Regions from separate parts of the Paraburkholderia kirstenboschensis genome, predicted to be linked through region 2. Evidence: riboswitches for the same ligand, from Rfam matches in the RefSeq annotation. Region 2 holds a riboswitch; the other holds the start of a gene.
The links. Region 2 has a riboswitch for thiamine pyrophosphate ahead of RW095_RS33515 (FAD-dependent oxidoreductase). Riboswitches for the same ligand answer to the same signal wherever they lie in the genome.
Positions count from the first base shown of each region.

Region 1: it holds a riboswitch for thiamine pyrophosphate, as region 2 does, so the genes downstream of both, thiC (phosphomethylpyrimidine synthase ThiC) here and RW095_RS33515 (FAD-dependent oxidoreductase) in region 2, are expected to answer to the same signal.

Region 1 covers NZ_CP136513.1:488,642-494,927, forward strand. The annotation lists gene RW095_RS24845 (hypothetical protein) at 172-699, opposite strand; gene RW095_RS24850 (glycine zipper 2TM domain-containing protein) at 954-1,166, opposite strand; gene thiC (phosphomethylpyrimidine synthase ThiC) at 1,432-3,363, opposite strand; TPP riboswitch at 3,454-3,572, opposite strand; gene RW095_RS24860 (GreA/GreB family elongation factor) at 3,812-4,231, opposite strand; gene RW095_RS24865 (DUF1223 domain-containing protein) at 4,795-5,649, shown strand; gene RW095_RS24870 (cytochrome b/b6 domain-containing protein) at 5,676-6,286, shown strand, end outside.
Region 2 covers NZ_CP136513.1:2,415,497-2,421,782, forward strand. The annotation lists gene RW095_RS33495 (ABC transporter ATP-binding protein) at 1-264, opposite strand, end outside; gene thiE (thiamine phosphate synthase) at 358-1,470, opposite strand; gene RW095_RS33505 (thiazole synthase) at 1,467-2,282, opposite strand; gene thiS (sulfur carrier protein ThiS) at 2,319-2,516, opposite strand; gene RW095_RS33515 (FAD-dependent oxidoreductase) at 2,588-3,718, opposite strand; TPP riboswitch at 3,937-4,060, opposite strand; gene RW095_RS33520 (ABC transporter ATP-binding protein/permease) at 4,442-6,193, shown strand; gene RW095_RS33525 (SDR family NAD(P)-dependent oxidoreductase) at 6,190-6,286, shown strand, end outside.

The sequences.
Region 1 (6,286 bases), 1.9 Mb from region 2:
CGCCCGCGCAGGAAAGCACCGGTCGGCTCGCTTTTAAACGGTTACTGTGTGCGGCTTAACCAAGCATAGAGCCCGAGGCTCTTACGTCAAGAAGGGAAACTACGGGAGCAAGCAGGAGCGCGTGCCGGCGACGTGCGCCGGCATCGGTGACTTCGTTCAACATGAGTTCGTTCAATGATGGTGGCCATGGCCATGTCCGCCCGACGACCAGCCGAAGCCGATCGATACGGCCGGACCGTACCAGCCAGGATAGCCGTAACCATACCAGGGCGGGTAGACCGGGGGCGGGTAATAGGCGGGATAAGCCGGCGCGACGTACACCGGCGGCTGCGCGACGACATAGGTGGCAGGGGGATACGAAGAGGCCGGCTGCTGCTCGACTTGTTGCCCTTGTGCCGCTTGCTGCCCGGCCTGCGGGTCAGCGGCCACGCCGCCTGCCGTGCCGACCGGCACTTCTCGTTGTGCCGCGCTGGCGGGCACCGTCGCGTAATACGCCGGGTAGTAGCCCGGATAGTAGCCGTAAGGGTAGTAGCAGCCCGACAGCAGCAGCGCGCCCGCGGCGCCGCACAGGGCGAGCCGGCCGCGGCCGAGGTATCCCCCGTGGGGAATGCGCTGGCCCATGCGATCAGCCGGACGCCGCGAGGGCAGCGGCGATCGCATGTGAACGGGATGAAAAGAGTCGATCAGGGGGGACTTCATGACGCGCTCCGGTGTGCAAGCAACTTGCGAGCGACGCAGCCGACGCCTTCGTCGGTACGTCATTGCACGAGCTTACGCTCACGCGGCGCAAAGAGGATTGCAAAACCGTAACGGCGTATTTCGCCTCGTTGCGGCAGCGCGCCGCGACACTTCGCGGCGCTCTCTACGGCTTTTCCCGGGGCACGTCTCGTCAGCGGAAAGCGAGCGGGGCATTGCACCCAGGCTCGCGTTTCACTGCCATGCGGTGGTGAAGGTTACTTGCCGACCTGATTACCGATAACGCCCCCAACGGCCGCGCCGCCCAGCGTGGAGAGCGCACTGCCGCCAATGACCGCACCCGCCGCGCCACCCACGCCCGCGCCGATCGCGGTATCCCGTTGCCGCGTGCTCATCCCCTCGCACGCCGAAAGACTCGCGACAACCGTGACGATCACCGCAAGCGAACCCAATTTACGAATCGATTTCATGATGCTCACTCCCTTTGTTGTGATTGGAAGCCGCCTGTCGTTTTACGTTGTTGGATTTGATCTTATCGCTGCGGACGGTTTCCAGATGTATGAGGTTGTCAGCAGAATGACGGTTTCGTAATCAAATGTTTCCTTCGACGTAGCATGAGTCGTGCCTGAACGCGGGGCGAAAAAAAGCCCGCTGGTGGCGGGCTTTGGGTTGCAAGACGTAGCGCACGCATCGAAATGCGCACGGCTGCCAAAGGCGCGAGATCCGCGCGTGGCCTTACTGCCGCTGATAAATCTCAGCGCCCTTCTTCATGAACTCGATCGACTTCACTTCCATGCCTTTTTTCAGCGCTTCGTCGTCGGTGACGCCTTGTTGCGCCGCGAACTCGCGCACGTCCTGCGTGATCTTCATCGAGCAGAAATGCGGGCCGCACATCGAGCAGAAATGCGCGACCTTTGCCGAATCCTTGGGCAGCGTTTCGTCGTGGAATTCGCGCGCCTTGTCCGGATCGAGACCGAGGTTGAACTGATCTTCCCAACGGAATTCGAAGCGCGCCTTGCTCAATGCATTGTCACGCACCTGCGCGCCCGGATGGCCCTTCGCCAGATCGGCGGCGTGCGCGGCGAGCTTGTACGTGATGATGCCGGTCTTCACGTCGTCCTTGTTCGGCAAGCCGAGGTGTTCCTTCGGCGTCACGTAGCAGAGCATGGCGGTGCCGAACCAGCCGATCATTGCCGCGCCGATGCCCGACGTGATGTGATCGTAACCGGGAGCGATGTCGGTGGTGAGCGGTCCGAGCGTGTAGAACGGCGCTTCGTCACACCATTCCAGTTGCAGGTCCATGTTCTCCTTGATCAACTGCATCGGCACATGGCCGGGGCCTTCGATCATCGTCTGCACGTCGTGCTTCCACGCGATCTGCGTGAGCTCGCCGAGCGTCTTCAATTCGCCGAGTTGCGCTTCGTCGTTCGCGTCGTAAATCGAGCCGGGACGCAGGCCGTCGCCGAGCGAGAAGGCCACGTCATACGCCTTCATGATTTCGCAGATGTCTTCGAAATGCTCGTACAGGAAGCTTTCCTTGTGATGCGCGAGGCACCACTTCGCCATGATCGAGCCGCCGCGCGACACGATGCCGGTCATGCGCTTGGCCGTCAGCGGCACATACTGCAAACGCACGCCCGCATGAATCGTGAAGTAGTCGACGCCTTGCTCGGCCTGTTCGATCAGCGTATCGCGAAAGATCTCCCACGTCAGGTCTTCAGCCTTGCCGTTGACCTTTTCGAGCGCCTGATAGATCGGCACCGTGCCGATCGGCACCGGCGAATTGCGGATGATCCACTCGCGCGTTTCGTGAATGTGTTTGCCGGTCGACAGATCCATCACCGTGTCGCCGCCCCAGCGGATCGCCCACGTCATCTTGTCGACTTCCTCGCCGATCGAAGATGTCACCGCCGAGTTGCCGATGTTCGCATTCACCTTCACGAGGAAGTTGCGGCCAATGATCATCGGCTCGCTTTCCGGGTGATTGATGTTGTTCGGGATGATCGCGCGGCCGCGCGCAACTTCGTCGCGCACGAATTCCGGCGTGATTTCGGTGAGGCCGTTCGGACCAAAAGCGCTTGCACCGAACGCCTGGCCCGGATGCTGACGGCCCATCATCGCGGCGAGTTTTTCGCCGTTCGGGCCGCTCGTCTTCAGCGTCTCGAGGTACTCGGCGCGGCGCTGGTTTTCGCGAATCGCGATGTACTCCATTTCCGGCGTAATGATGCCTTTACGCGCGTAGTGCATCTGCGAGACGTTCTTGCCGGGCATCGCACGGCGCGGCGTGCGGTGCAGGCCTTGAAAGCGCAACTCGGCGGTAGCGGGATCGGCGGCGCGCTCGCGGCCGTAGTCGCTCGTGAGGCCGGAGAGCGGTTCGGTGTCGCCGCGTTCTTCGATCCAGCGCTGACGCAGCGCGGGCAAGCCGGCGCGGATGTCGATCTTCGCTTCGGGATCGGAGTAGGGGCCCGACGTATCGTAGACGTAGACGGGTGGATTCTTTTCGCCGCCGAAGCTGTCAGGCGTATCGGCCTGGGTGATTTCGCGCATCGGCACGCGAATGTCGGGGCGCGAGCCGGTCACGTAGACCTTGCGGGAATTCGGCAGCGGCGCGACGGCGGCTTCGTCGACGTGGGCGTCGGCGGAAAGAAACTTCGGGTTGGCGTTCATGCGTGTTCTCCGTCAAAGCAATGTGGGCCGCTAAGCACGAGACGAGACGGAAGTAGTCGGAATTCGCGAGAGATGAGGCACAAGGCTGGAGTGCGAAATCCGTACGCTTCCCTGCGCTGGCATTATCCAGATCAGGTTCAAAGGGTATTTCTCACCCACGTGGCACGGACCTCCGACTCCCGTGCAACGCAGGACCCCCGCGTTAGCAGCGCACACGATACACCGGGCGGGCGCCGCTTGGCAACCCGTCTGCAATGCTGTGTGCGATCGGTATAAACGTTATGCGTGAGCCGCCGCGCCGCTCTGAGCCACGGGAACGCCATGCATCCGCAGGCGAGAAAGCGCAGGTCTTCACAGGCCGCCGATCCGCTATTTGCGCACTATGCTTGTATTGACGGGCGCGCCGCGTATGACGCACTGCAGCACTTGCGCCACGCGGCCTGTTCGCTTACCGCGTGAAATCGTCCGAGGCTTCGGGCTGGTACAGGATCTTTTCGAGCTTCAGCACCTTCTCGGCGCCGCTTGGCGGCATGAAGCGAATCTGCTCGCCGCGTTTCGCGCCGAGAAGCGCCAGGCCGACTGGCGAGAACACATTCAGGCGGCCATGCGCGAAGTCGGCGTCGGGCGGATATACGACGGTCCAGGTCATGTGCTCACCGCTGCTTTCGTCGACGAGCGTCGCCTGCGAGTTCATCGTGACCACGTTGGCCGGAATCTCGCGCGAATCGACGATAACCGCGCGCTCCAGCACGTCGTCGAGCATGTCGTGCAAACGTGCATCCGCGCCGGGTGCAGCGGCGTGCTTCTCAAGACGGGCGACGTCGAGTTCGGTGAGGTAACACTGCTTGGTCCTTCTGGTCGTTTTCACGGCGGCTACTCCAATTCGATCTGCAATCTGGCTGCAATCTGTGTGAGGAAACATCATGCGGATTTGATCGGCCCGGCGCCCCGAAAGTCCCCTTGGGGACGACGCGGCTTCAGGCGGGGAAGCGAGCTGCGTCAGGTGGGGCGCCGGGCGGCGAGAAGCGGAGGCGTTCTTGGCGGAAGCGTTCGCGACGGCTCGCCGGCTGACTGCGGCGCGGACTGCACGCGCGCGCAACCGGTCGCGCGGCGAGGGCGCAAGCGGGTGAGGGCACGGGAAGTCGGAGAGCGCATTGAAGGGCCGGCAGTTGTCGAATGAAGATGGGCGACGCGCCGCGAAAATCTGGCGAAGACAGCGAGCGGCGCGGTGATTAAGGGCATGTTAGCACGGCGTCTTTCAGCGACCTTCGCGAACATTTCACTGCTGTAAGTCGGGCCGCGGCAAACGGTGATGCGATGAGCGGTGATGCGATGAACCCGCATGCAAACGTCAGTCAAAAAAATTTGCAGCGGGCTGTCATAACCTGCTGCGCGCATCGACAAACGTGCAGATCCCGACAGGAGCACGTCATGCAATCAATCGTCATGCGCCGCGCACATCGACCATTCGTGCGAGCCATCGTAGTTTTCAGCGCGATAGCGATGTTGTCCGCGAGCGGTCTGGCAAATGCAGCCGGCGCGATGTGTAGCGCGCGCAGTCCCGCGCATCGCGTTGCGCTCGTCGAGCTTTACAGCAGCGAAGGGTGCAATAGCTGTCCGCCCGCCGACGAGTGGCTCAGCCAATGGAAGCACAGCGGTTCGACGCAAAGCATCGTGCCGTTGGCGTTGCACGTCGACTACTGGAACAGCCTCGGCTGGACGGATCGCTTCTCGCAGCACCGCTTCACCGAACGTCAGCAGACGCTCACCGATCTTGCGGGCGGTCACACCATCTACACGCCTGAAGTTTTCGTGGCGGGACGGGAGTTGCGAAGCTGGTCGCAACGCGACAGTTTCCAAAGCCGCGTCGGCAAGCTCGTGGCTGAGCCGGCACGAGCGAACGTCGCGCTCGAAATGAAGCCGCAGACGGGCGGCGCATTCAACGTCGCGGCACGCTTTGCCAGCAAGGCTGCCGATACCGCCGGGCCGCTCGATGCATACGTCGCAGTGTACGAAAACTCGCTGAGCTCGCAGGTCGGCGCGGGCGAAAACCGCGGGGCGACCTTGCATCACGAACGAGTGGTGCGGCAATGGATCGGGCCGGTGCCGCTCGTCGGCGGCAATGCGCAAATTAGCCGCGACATTCATTTCGCCGATGCCGGTGCCGACGCCGATGCCCACAAAAGCGCAAATGCGTCCGCCGATAGATTCGGCGTAGTCGCTTTCGTCGAAAACGCAGCAACCGGCGACGTGCTGCAGGTGGCCGAACTGGCCGCCTGCCAGTGAGCGCGGGTCAACCAACGGAGACTCTCATGGCAACGCCTCATGTTGTTCGCGACAGCGCACCGCCTGCCGCGCCCTCCAGCGGCGTGATACATCCAGTATGGGTGCGCATCACGCATTGGCTCAACGCACTCGCGGCGATCGTCATGATGCTGTCGGGCTGGCGCATTTACGACGCGTCGCCGGTCTTTCCCGCGTTCCGTTTTCCGACGGAAATCACGCTCGGCGGCTGGCTCGGCGGCGCATTGCAATGGCATTTCGCTGCTATGTGGCTGCTGGTTTTCAACGGCCTCGCGTACCTCGCGATGAATCTCGCGACGGGACGTTTCGTCCGCAAGTTTTTGCCGGTCTCGCCGCGCGCGGTGTTGCACGATTTCATCGCCGCGTTGACCGGCAAGCTGTCGCACGCGGACTTGCGGGTCTACAACGCGGTGCAGAAATTCGCCTACCTGTTCGTCGTTCTCGATCTGCTCGTGCTCGTGCTGTCGGGGCTCGCGATCTGGAAGTCGGTGCAGTTCCCGCTGCTGCGCGAGCTGATGGGCGGCTACGACAACGCCCGCATCGTTCACTTCTGCGCGATGGCGCTGATGGCTGCGTTCATCGTCGTTCATCTGGCGATGGTCGCGCTCGTGCCTCGCTC
Region 2 (6,286 bases):
GCCCATCTTGCGGCGCAGCGCGTACAGGCCTTCGCGCGTCTGTGCGCCGACGTTCTCGCCGTCGAACAGGATCTCGCCGCGCTGGGCGCGCACCAGACCGCCGATCAGCCGTAGCACCGTGGTCTTGCCGCAGCCCGAGCCGCCCATGACCGCGACGACCTGACCGCGCTTGAAGCGCAGGCTCAGGTTCGACAGGACGAGCCGGTCGCCATAACCGAAGTCGACATTGCGCAGCTCGAGTAAGGTCTCGGAGGGGGAAGACACTGACTGACAGTCCTTTTACACGGAAGGCCGAATTATAGGGCCATCATGCAAAAGTTGCCGTGAGGGGCCCTGTGCCTTAACGAATCATCCGGATTATCGCGTAAACCCTTGCTGCAGTGCGGAAACCGCGGCAGCGGGATCGGCTGCTTCTGTCACGGCGCGCACGACTGCAGCGCACCCTACACCGGTTGCCAGCACTTGAGGCAGCACCTGCAGATCGATGCCGCCGATTGCGACCAGCGGCACGACGCCGTCCAGCAGACGGACATAGCGCGCGAGGCGCTTGAGGCCCTGCGGCGCGGTAGGCATCACCTTGGTCGTGGTCGGAAACACCGCGCCCAATGCGATGTAACTAGGGCGAAAATGCAACGCCTTCAGAATTTCGTAGAACCCGTGCGTTGAGAGTCCGAGCCGCACGCCGGCCGCGGCGATCGCCGACAGATCCGCCGTATGCACGTCTTCCTGGCCTAGATGCACGCCGTAAGCGCCCGCATCGAGCGCGGACTGCCAGTGGTCGTTGATGAAAACCTGCGCGTCGTGCTGGCGCCCCGCAGCCACGCAGCGGGCGATTTCGCGCTGAAGCTCGTCGGCGGGATGGGCGGACTTCCGGCGCAACTGCACCGTTTTCACGCCGAAGCCCACCACCCGTTCGACCCACTCCGCGCTCGGCAGAACCGGATAGAGACCAAGCCGCTCCGGGCAGCGCGGAAAGGCCTGCGCTGGCGCCTGCGGCAAACCGGCAAGACGCGGGAAAGTCGCCAGATCGCAGGGGAAAGCGTCACCGTCGGCATTGCTCCGGGTTTCGTCGCCGTCGCGCCACGCGAGCGCCAGCACGAGCGCGTCGTGCGGATCGAAACCGCAATCGAGAAATGCGGCCAGCGCGGGAATCCAGTCTTCCGCGAGATGCCCTTCAAGGCGATATTTTTCGCCGCCCAAGTGCAGCGTGGCCTTGTTCTCGGCGGCTTCGACCACCGCCGCGCCCCTTACCAGCCAGTGCGCCATCTGCTCGCCGTGCCGGCCAGCGTCGGCGAGCACTATCAGGTCGCCGCCGTTCGGTTCGTCCGGCGCGGTCAAACAGATACGCCAGGGCGCGTGAGTAGGCGGCCAGTCGCCGAGGCGCGCGCGGATGCGCTCGGTCGCCTCAGTGAGTTCGTCGGCGGGCGGCCAGAACAGGTCGCGGTCTTTCAAAGCCAATGTTTGCGTCATGCGGCGCTCCCGTCCTGATGCCAGAACGGCATGCCGACCACCGGCGTGCTCGCGTGCGCGCTCTCGCGCTCGGCCATCGGTCCCGCGAGAAACGCCTGGCGCCCCGCTTCGACGCCCAGCGCGAAAGCGCGCGCCATCGCGTCCGGATGCGTGGCCTGCGACACGGCCGTGTTCAGCAGCACCCCGTCGAAGCCCCATTCCATCACCTGCGCCGCATGCGACGGCACGCCAAGTCCGGCGTCGACGATGAGCGGCACGTCCGGCAGCCGCTCGCGCAGCACGCGCAAGCCGTACGGATTGATGACGCCCTTGCCGGTGCCGATCGGCGCGCCCCAAGGCATCAGCGCTTCGCAACCGGCATCCAGCAGACGGCGGCCGATCACCAGGTCTTCGGTGCAATACGGCAGCACCTTGAAGCCGTCTTTGACGAGCTTCGCGGCCGCTTCGATCAGACCGACCGGATCGGGTTGCAATGTGTAGTCGTCGCCGATCAGTTCGAGCTTGATCCACTCGGTTTCGAAAATTTCGCGTGCCATGTGCGCGGTCGCCACGGCCTCGCCGACGGTCAGGCACCCTGCCGTATTGGGCAGCAGCGGCACGCCATGGCGCTTGAGCAGATCGAAGAAGCCGGCTTCGGCGCCGCCTTCGTTCATCTGCCGGCGCAGCGCGACCGTCACCATGCCGGGTCGGGCGGCGTCAATGGAATCCGACAGCGATTGCAGAGACGGGTAACGCGACGTGCCAAGCAGCACGCGGCTCGCGAAGGGTTGGCCGTACAGCGTGAGCGCGTCGGCGGCCTGTGGGGTAGTCATTTGCATGGTCCTGGTCTCCTGCAATGCGTGGCGGCTTTAGCCGCCGGCCACGGGTTGCACGACATCGAGCTTGTCGCCCGGTTGCAGCGCGCGCGCCGCGTGCTGCGCGCGCGCGACGAAATCGCCGTTCAGCGCGACGGCGAACGGCGGCCGCGCGCCGTAAGCGGCGAGCGCATCGGCGACAGTCGCGCCTTCGGGCAGCGACAGCGGCTTCTGGTTGATGTGAATGTCCATGATGTTCAAATACGGTTCAGTCGATGGCTAAAGCACAAGCGTGCTAACGGCACTGCAGCACGGTTCGGCGCTCATGCCGGCTCCCGCGCACAATCGTGCTGGAAAAGCTCGCTCCAGCGCGCGCCGCGCTGCCAGTCCGCGAACGCGTCGGCGTTGCCGATGCGCCCGTCCAGCAGCGCCGTCGCGAAGCGCATGGCTTCGTCGGCGACTTCGGGCACGATCATGTAGCCGTGCCGGTAAAGGCCGTTCACCCGCAGTGTCTGCGCGCCGTCCCACAGCAACGCCGGCCGATGATCGGGCAAGGTCGGGCGGCACTGCGAATTCAGCTCGAGAATGCGTGCCTCGCCAAAGCCCGGATGCACGGAAAACGCAGCGCTCAGAAGCTCCAGCGCGGAACGCACGCTGACGGGCGACATGTCCTCGCCTTCCACCTCGGTCGCGCCGATCACGTAGAGGTCGTCCTGCTTCGGCGCGATATAGAGCGGATAGCGCGGATGCAGCAGCCGCACCGGGCGCGCCAAGTTGATGCCTGGCGCATGCACGCGTGCGACCTCACCGCGAATGCCGCGCAGCGTCGGCAGCACGGGTTTGGCGCCGAGTCCGCGGCAGTCGACGGTGACGCGTGCGGGCGGCAGCGCGCCGTCGCTGACGGGCGTATTCCAGTGGGTCTGAACGCCGCGTTGAGCAAGCCCCGCCGCAAGCGCGCGAAGCACCTGGCGGTTGTCGAGCTGGCCTTCGCGCGGCAGGAGCCACCCCTGACTGAAGCGTCCCGCCAGCGCCGGCTCGGCCGCGCCGAGCTGGGCGCCGGACAGCGTGACGAAGCCGCCCTCCAGCAATTCGGCCGGCGCGTTCGAGCGCACACGTCTTTCGAACAACGGCGCCTCGGTGCGATCCGCGTGATGCCAGACGACGAGCGTGCCATTGCGCTGAAAGAACACCGGTTCGGGCAGTTCAGCCAGCACTTGCGGCCAGGTATCGAGCGAGGCCGCGCCCAGTCGCGTGATCAAAAGTTCGGCACTCGCCGCTTCGGCAAGCGGCGCGAGCATCGCTGCGGCGACCCACGCCGCGGCTTGCGAGCCGGCTGCGTCGCCGCGCTCATATAGCGCAACGCGATGCCCTTGCCCAGCAAGCCGCCACGCGACGAGACGCCCGCACAGGCCGCCGCCGAGCACCGCGAAATCGGGTTGTGCGGCGCGGCTCATCGTGCGCGCTCCAATTCGATGCAACGGGCAATGGCGAGGCAGTGCACGCCACCGGCGACGCGACAAGGGGCAAGAAACATAACTGAAGAATAGGCGGTCATCGAGTCCTTTCCGTACGGCCAAAAAGAAGCGCGTACCCAGGACGAAACCGGCGGGCAAGGCCGGCCAGGCAATAGCGTGCTCCAATGAAGAACGCCGCCCGGCGGGGAATGGAAGACTGGCTGCTTCCGGAAACTTCCCGCGCCGGTATTACCCGGATCGGGTGCAAAGGGTCTCTCTCAGCCTCGCTGCCGCAGCGTGAAAATCACGCCGCTCAAGTGCGAAGCACCCCTGTTTCGTCGAAGGTCATTAGACCATAAAAGGCGCGGCGCTCGCAAACGAGCGGCGCGCGATATCGCACGCCCTTGATCCGGCACCGCGTTTGGCGTCACCGATATCGGCGGCGCGGCGCTCTGGCACAATGCCAGCAGAGATGGCGCGGCGAATGCGGCAGTACGCCGGGCCCGGCGGCGCGAAGTTGCGGCAACGCATGCACGACACCCGCAGCGTGATCGTCGGGAAGACTTGCGCCGATCATTAATTTTCGCTTAAGGGCTTCGCGCCAGAATCGGCGATCGTACCGGCGGGGCTCGCCGGATGTCGCGACCCGCACAGACACAAATACCCGCAATGGGCCGGCCTGCGTGGGTCAGCCCGAATGGAACAGCACTCCTCAGGACGCTCATGACAACGAATACATCCGTCAGCCCCGCGCTGCCGCCCGACGAGAAAGTCTCCGCATGGAGCCTGATCAAGCCCTACTGGGTGTCGGAAGAACGCAAGACGGCGTGGGCGTTGCTCCTCGCGATCATCGTGATGAATCTGCTGGTCGTGTGGATCAACGTCCGGCTCAACCGCTGGAGCGCGGACTTCTACAACGCGCTGCAAACCAAGAATGTGCGGGACTTCCCGCATCTGCTGATGGTGTTTTCGGGGCTGGCGTTCGGCTACATCATTCTCGCGGTCTATGGCCGTTATATGCGGCAGATGCTCGGATTCCGCTGGCGTCAGTGGCTCACCACGCGCTATCTGAACGAGTGGCTGCACGACAGCGCGTTCTACCGGATCGAGCGCGACCGCCTCGCCGACAACCCCGACCAGCGGATCAGCGACGACCTCCAGTCGTTCGCCACCACCACGCTGTCGCTCACGCTCGACCTGCTGTCCACTGTCGTCACTCTGGTGTCGTTCATCACGATCCTGTGGTCGCTCGCCGGCGCGCTGACCATCACGCTCGGCGGCGTCCCGCTGCACATCCCCGGCTATATGGTGTGGGCGGCCGCGCTTTACGCGGTGGTCGGATCGCTCGTGATCCAGAAAGTCGGCCACCCGCTCGTGCCGATCAACTATCAGGCGCAGAAAGTCGAGGCGGATTTCCGTTTCGGCCTGATCCGTCTGCGTGAAAACGCGGAGCAGATCGCCTTCTACAACGGCATGGACACGGAGAAGAAAAACGCGCATTCGCTGTTCGGCCGGATTCGCGACAACTGGTGGCAGGTCATGAAGTACACGAAGCGGTTGACCTTCGTGCTGAGCTTCTACGGCCAGATCGCGATCATTTTCCCGCTCGTCGTGGCCGCGCCGCGCTACTTCGCGGGCGCCTTCACGTTCGGCGTGCTGATGCAGATTTCGAGCGCGTTCGGCACCGTCAGCGATTCGTTCTCGTGGTTCATCAACAGTTACTCGACGCTCGTCGAGTGGCGCGCGACCGTGAACCGGTTGCGCGAATTCAAGCGGGTCGTGCATGCGCCGCGTCTGAAGGAATCGGTGTCGCCCGCCACCGCGCACGGCGGCATCAACCTCCATTTCGTCGATGCCGACTCGCTCACCACCGACGGCCTCAAGCTCGCGCTTCCCAACGGCAGTCCGCTGTCGCGCATCCGCGATATCGCGATCGAACCCGGCTCACGGTGGCTCGTGCGCGGCGCATCCGGCTCGGGCAAGAGCACGCTGATGCGCGCGCTCGCCGGCCTCTGGCCATTCGGCGACGGCTCGATAGACGCGCCGGTCAACGCGCGCATGATGTTCATCCCGCAGGTCAGCTACATGCCGATCGGCACGCTGAAGGCAGCGCTCACCTATCCGTCGGCAGCCGACACTTATACCGACGACGAATGCCGCGAGGCGCTCGTCACCTGCCATCTGTCGCACTACGCGGACCGTTTGCAGGAATCGGGGCACTGGACGCGCATGTTGTCGCCGGGCGAGCAACAGCGTCTCGCCGCCGCACGCGTGCTGTTGCACAAGCCGGACTACTTGTTCCTCGACGAAGCGACGAGCGCGCTCGACGCCGAAAACGAAGCGCGGCTCTATCGCCTCTTCACCGAGCGCCTGCCGAAGGCGGCGATTGTCAGCGTCGCGCACCGCGAATCGCTTGCTGCGTTCCATGACGAGACGCTCGAAGTCGAGCGCGCCAGCGAAGCGGTCGCCGCATGATTTCCGACAACGACGCGGCGAGCGGCAGCAGCGCGGCTTTCGAGCGCGTCATACTGATCACCGGCGCGGGGTCGGGAATCGGGGCGGCGCTGG